One region of the Mannheimia granulomatis genome, then DNA from elsewhere that is predicted to be linked to it. Evidence: riboswitches for the same ligand, from Rfam matches in the RefSeq annotation. Region 1 holds a riboswitch; the other holds the start of a gene.
The links. Region 1 has a riboswitch for lysine ahead of A4G16_RS03865 (Na+/H+ antiporter NhaC family protein). Riboswitches for the same ligand answer to the same signal wherever they lie in the genome.

Region 1 (3,427 bases):
TAATAGTTTTTCATTAATAAATCACCTAAGCAGTGGGCTTCTTTAGTGACTAAAATAACAATTCTTTTTCTCTGTTTCGGTAATAATTTATAGATAGAACCTTCAGGCAGTGTAAAGGCTAGATCGGCTAATAAAGTTTTATCATTAAAAATCCCTTCCAATTCAGTACGCATAAAAAAACGTTTGGTTTCGTTGTCGACAAATTCAGAGTTTTTAATAATGTTTAATTGGTGTTTGTAACAAATATTAGTAATTTTTGCGACCAGTCCTGTATCATCAGGGCATTCAGTTAATAAGATTTTGTGTTCGATCATTTATCATTCCTATTATAAAATAGGAGAACTCTGTTCGAGTTCTCCTTTATTAAAATAAAGCCGGAATTAAGCAATTAAATTGCAAAATCCTCTAATTTTTTACCTTTATCTAAAGCTTGTTGAAGAGCTTTTGGTGTTCTACCTTGACCTGTCCATGTTTTTTCATTGCCATTTTCATCAGTGAATTTATATTTTGCAGGACGAGGCGTAACTGCTTTGCGAACTTTACGGTTTTTAATTACTTTATCAGCTAATAATGCAGCCAATTCATCAATAGAAAGCCCATCTTGTTTCAACATTTCTTTGTATTTATTTAAACTTTCTAGTTGTTTGGCTTTTTCTAATTCTTCAAGTTTAATTTCTTCTTCTTTTTCTGTAATAATAACGTTAAGTTTTTCTGAAATAGATTTTAATTGCTCAAGATCTAACTCTTTCGCTAATGTACGTAAGCTGCGAATATTTAAAAGGTTTTTTAACGCTGACATTTTTATTCTCCTAAATTAATTCAATAATGTCCTAACAATGATTTGATCATCTTGTTGGGTTATTTATCATATCTTAAAAGATATTTTAGGTAAATAAATATAAATAAAAATAGATACTTTATATCTGAGGCTATTCATGCTATCTTTAGCCGTCCTACAAATTGTAGAGGTGCAAATTTAATAAGTATTTTTTCTGAGTGGAAAACGATGAAGAGAAAGGAAAGGTGAATTTGCCGAAATCAGTTAAGCGTCATCTTATCTGGTTGGGGTCGTTGTCGAAAGAAACGACACTGTCGTAGTAAATGCTACGGAGTGCTACTGTTAGGGTGGGTTTCAATTTTATATATTTACCTTCCTTCATATATTTATTTGTAATAAATATTCCCAGTAGATCTCTTGTTTGGCTATTATTCTTATTTTATACAAGTCATTTTAGAGGTTTTATGAATCTAGTTGATTACTCCACATCACTTTGGTCTGTGTTACCGGCGTTGATTGCATTGATTTTGGCAATTGTTACCCGCAAAGTGATTATTTCTTTAAGTATCGGGATTATTTTTGGTGCCTTTATGCTCACTAACAGTAGTTTTCTTGATGCTTTAACTTATATTAAAAACAGCGTGGTATCTTTGGTTTATAAAGGTCCGGAAGAGGGTTTAAATTCAAATAACGTAAATATCATTTTATTTTTAGTATTATTAGGTATTTTAACCTCGTTATTAAGCATTTCAGGTAGTAACCAAGCATTCGCAAATTGGGCTCAGAAAAGAATTAAAAGTAAACGTGGCGCTAAATTAGTTGCAGCAGGTTTAGTCTTTTTTACCTTTATTGATGATTATTTCCACAGTCTTGCAGTGGGCGCGATTGCTCGTCCTGTAACAGATAAATTCCGTGTTTCACGTGCAAAATTGGCTTATATTCTGGACTCAACTGCTGCACCAATGTGTGTGTTGATGCCGATTTCAAGCTGGGGAGCTTACATTATTACCTTAGTTGCCGGTTTATTGGCAACACATTCAATTACAGGCTACTCGCCATTGGGAGCCTTTATGACAATGAGTGCAATGAATTTCTATGCAATTTTTGCAATGATTATGGTCTTTATTGTCGCTTACTTCTCATTTGATATTGGCTCTATGGCACGTTTCGAACGTCAAGCGGAAAAATTAGCCGAAGTTGAGGAAGAGCATATTGAAGTTAAAGGTCGTATGCGTAATTTAGTATTTCCAATTTTAGCTTTAATTTTAGTAACGGTTGCAATGATGATTAAAACCGGTGCTGATGCATTAGCTGAAGCGGATACGCCATTCTCGATTTTAGGTGCTTTTGAAAATACTACCGTGGGGATTTCTTTGGTCGCAGGTGGTCTAGCTGGCTTAATTGTGGCGACTATTTGTATCATTGCAAGCGGTAATATTTCGTTTAAAAATTACATCCGATCTTATGGTTTAGGGGTGAAAATGATGTCCGGTGCAATTACTATTTTATTCTTTGCATGGACAATCAATGGTGTGGTGAGTGATATGCAAACCGGTAAATATTTATCAGGTTTAGTAGGAGAGCATATTGCAGCAGGTTTTTTACCAGCAATTTTATTCGCATTAGCAGCGGGAATGGCATTTTCAACGGGAACAAGTTGGGGAACCTTCGGGATTATGTTACCCATTGGTGCCGCTATGGCAGTACACTCTGACCCTGCACTAATCATTCCATGCTTATCTGCAGTAATGGCAGGAGCAGTATGCGGTGACCATTGCTCGCCTATTTCAGACACTACGATTTTATCGTCTACAGGCGCACAATGTAATCACATGGACCACGTAGTTTCTCAATTACCTTATGCACTTTTAGTTGCAGCAGCATCTATTGTGGGCTATTTAGTTGTGGGCTTTACTCACTCTGCATTATTAGGTTTTCTAGCAACTGCTGTGGTAATGGCACTACTTATTTGGGTGTTTAGAGCAAAAAATGCAGAAAATAAGTAGTTAATTTTTAAAAATGTGAAGAGTATCACAGTATTAAATAAATTTATTAGTTAGAATATAACACAAGATATGGATATCTGATGTTGTGTTATATAATCTTAAAATAAGATCCTCCTATGTATTAGCGTACCTTTTGGTACGCTTTTTTCTTTTTACGCTAATAGTCATATTTTTTTCTTGCATAAACTGAACTTTTGTACTACTTTAATAGTACATTTATATTTTGAGGGTAAAAAAATGAAAGTAGCGTTAGTGACAGGAGCAACAGCCGGTTTTGGTTTGGCTATTTGTAAATTACTGATTGAATCCGGTTATAAAGTAATTGGTACGGGCAGACGTAAAGCTCGATTAGAGGAATTGCATTTGCAATTTGGTGATAATTTTTTACCGCTTGCATTTGATATTCAAAATCCTGATGAAGCAGAGCAAGCTTTGAATAGTCGCCCTCAAGATTGGCAACAGATTGACTTATTAGTAAATAATGCAGGTCTGGCTTTAGGTTTAGAACCAGCTCATAAAGTGAATTTAGAAGATTGGTATCAAATGATTGATACTAATATCAAAGGTGTGGTGACAATGACTCGTCTTATTTTACCTGAAATGGTAGAACGCAATAATGGACATATTATTAATATTGGTTCGA
Region 2 (3,427 bases), 220 kb from region 1:
TGAACGGTTTTAATCGTGCCGGAAGAGCCTAATGCGTGTTCCCAGCCTAATTCTTGATATTCCCACATCAAATCTTCAATTTTTTCCATCGCTAACTGGTAAGCACTATCAAAGCGTTCAATCGTTAACTCACCATTAGGAAAAAAACGTTTTGCAAAACTGACACAGCCCATATGGCGGCTTTCTGCCCGAATCGGGGTAAAATTATCGCCAATAGTGATTTCTGTTGAGCCTCCGCCGATATCAACTACCAATTTACGGCCTTTTTCCGGCTGGGTATGGCTCACACCTGAATAAATTAACCTTGCTTCTTCTTGACCTGAAATAATCGAAATAGAATAGGGAAAAACCTCTTTTGCCTGATCTAAAAAGTCTTGCTTATTGATTGCTCGACGTAACGTATAGGTGCCTACAACTTTAACATTTTCCTCAGAAAAGCCTTGTAGGCGTTTGGCAAATAAAGCTAAACAGGCCACACCCCGCTCAATCGCTTCTTGGCTTAGCACTAAATTCTCATCCAGCCCGTCAGCCAAACGAACACGGCGTTTAATACGTGAAAGGACTTGAATAGAGCCATTCACAATACGGGCAACAATCATATGAAAGCTATTCGACCCTAAATCAATCGCAGCAAATTCACGAGGAGCAATATTTTGAGATGACATATATAAAATCCTGTACTAACCATAATAGTCAAAGATATTACCATTTTTAAAGCAGCTATATCACTAGTCATACTATAAAAATTTGACTTTATTTAGACATAATAGTCTTAAATCATAAAATTTAGCAAAATTTTTTGACGAATTGTTGGAAAAAGACTAGGATTCACTTACTAAAATCTAAATTAAACCTAACTAAGAGGAAGTTCTATGTCTGAAGTAAATAAATCATTCCAAGATATGCTTGATTATGTGCATCTTTATCGCCTAAAAAATAAATTACACCGTGAAACAGCGGATAACGATCGCAAAATTCGTGATAACCAAAAACGCGTATTACTACTTGATAATCTCACACAATATATTACAGATGAAATGTCTATTAATGATGTACGTGCAATTATTTCGAATATGCGTGATGATTATGAAAACCGTGTTGATGATTACATGATTCGCAATGCAGAACTTTCGAAACAGCGTCGCGAAATCCGCCAAAAAATGGCATCGCATAAACAATCACCTACCAATAAAAAATCATAAATATACAAGCGGTTAATTTCCTGCAAAATTTTGCAAAAATTAACCGCTTACTTTTTTAGTTTAAGTATTTAATTTTTCATTCAAAAAACCAAATATTCATTGACAAAATCCTAATAAAAAGGTATTTCTATACAAGTTTTTCAAGCATTGAAAAATAGTAATGGGCTTACCATTGCGGGAGAGGTGCAACACTCAGGCAACTTAATTTGAGGCAACTAGGGCCGTTTGAAAATTATGTGATGGGAGTGATTGCCGAGGTGTGAATTCACTAGACTGGAATTAACATCGGCTGAGCAGGTTGAATCCTATCAGCTGTCATTTAATATTTGATATTAAATGGAGTGCTCTGATTAATAGGTTCTCAAATCAAACCGTATAATCTACTCAAATTTCCTTTCCGAATATCCCCTAATACAACATTTATCTATTTTGTTTTAAGGAAATTTTTATTATGTCTAATCTTTCTGTGGCTAAATTTGGTGGTACTAGCGTTGCAAATTTTGATGCAATGACTTCATCGGCAAATATTGTGATTGCAGATAACAACACCCGCGTTGTTGTACTTTCTGCCTCTGCCGGGGTAACAAATTATTTAGTTGAACTTGCAAACGGTTGTGAAAAAGCACATCGCGATGAAGTCATTGCAGCAGTTCGTCAAATTCAATACAACATCATCGAAAAATTACAATCTCAAGATGCTGTTCGCGCTGAAATTGATGAATTATTGGAGCATATTGAAGCATTAGCCGAATCAGCAAGCCTCGCAACCTCTGCAGCGTTAAGCGATGAATTAATTAGCCACGGGGAAATGATGTCCACTAAGATTTTCACGCAATTATTAATTGAACGTGGACACCCTGCCGTATGGGTAGATGTACGTGATGTTGTCGCAACAAACAGCCATTACGGAAAAGCCGCACCTAATGACGAAAAAACCCAACAACAATCTGATAATGTAATTAAGCCACTTATTCAATCAGGTAAAATCGTGATTACCCAAGGCTTTATCGGTCGTGATGATGAAGGTAAAACGACTACTCTTGGCCGCGGTGGTTCTGACTACTCTGCTGCATTGCTGGCTGAAGTGTTAGGAGCTAATGATGTATTAATTTGGACTGATGTTCCGGGTATTTACACTACAGATCCTCGTGTTGTACCAAATGCACAACGTATTGATACTATGGCATTTAATGAGGCTGCTGAAATGGCAACTTTTGGGGCAAAAGTATTACATCCGGCGACCTTATTACCGGCAGTTCGCAGTAATATCCCGGTTTATGTAGGTTCAAGTAAAGCGCCTGAACAAGGAGGAACTTGGGTGACACGTGATCCTCAGCCTCGTCCGACTTTCCGTGCAATTGCGTTACGTCGTAACCAGATTTTATTAACGCTCTCAAGCCTTTCCATGCTACATGCTCAAGGCTTCTTAGCCAATGTGTTTGCAATTTTAGCAAAACATAAAATTTCAGTAGATGTGATTACTACTTCAGAGGTAAGTGTTGCATTAACATTAGATAAAACAGGGTCTGCTTCATCAGGTGCAGATATGCTCTCTCCTGAGTTATTAGATGAGTTAAACAATTGTTGCAATGTTCAAGTAGAAACCGACCTTGCATTAGTAGCCATTATTGGTAATAACTTACATACACAATCCGGGGTTGCAAAACGTTTATTCCAAACAATTGAAAACCATAATATTCGTTTAATTAGCTATGGTGCAAGCTCGAATAACGTTTGTACTTTAGTGAAAAACGAAGAAGCAGATGAAGTAGTTCGCTCACTTCATAAAGCTTTATTTGAGTAATTAATACTTAATTACCCGCTCTTACAAAAACGGTCAAGTTTATTCAACTTGACCGTTTTTATTATCTTACAGAATAAATAGATACTACTTCTGCCCAAACCCTTTCAACCCAACCACATGCACATACTCTTGGTTATTGGTAATTTTACGCACCAATTTATAAGTTGTACCACGCTCCGGGCTGATATTTTCAGGAGCGGCAATTAATAACTGCATGTCCAAACGCTCACATAATTCAAATAGCGTATTAATTGACGTTGCATCTAAACGAGCAGCTTCATCTAAGAAGAGTAAGCGTGCCGGAAGAATATCTTTAGCACGCATACGACGAGCTTCCTCTTCCCAACTTTGAACCACCATCAAGAGAATTGACATACCCGTACCAATTGCTTCACCGGTTGATAATGCGCTACTTTCTGCC

Region 2: another riboswitch for lysine. It lies ahead of lysC (lysine-sensitive aspartokinase 3); the one in region 1 lies ahead of A4G16_RS03865 (Na+/H+ antiporter NhaC family protein).

The regions. Positions count from the first base shown of each region.
Region 1 covers NZ_CP015030.1:774,275-777,701, forward strand. Annotated here, with positions in the region: gene purU (formyltetrahydrofolate deformylase) at 1-314, opposite strand, end outside; gene A4G16_RS03860 (H-NS family nucleoid-associated regulatory protein) at 389-799, opposite strand; lysine riboswitch at 956-1,125, shown strand; gene A4G16_RS03865 (Na+/H+ antiporter NhaC family protein) at 1,243-2,784, shown strand; gene A4G16_RS03870 (SDR family oxidoreductase) at 3,022-3,427, shown strand, end outside.
Region 2 covers NZ_CP015030.1:993,587-997,013, forward strand. Annotated here, with positions in the region: gene ppx (exopolyphosphatase) at 1-665, opposite strand, end outside; gene A4G16_RS04815 (DUF496 family protein) at 873-1,202, shown strand; lysine riboswitch at 1,373-1,556, shown strand; gene lysC (lysine-sensitive aspartokinase 3) at 1,654-3,006, shown strand; gene mukB (chromosome partition protein MukB) at 3,091-3,427, opposite strand, start outside.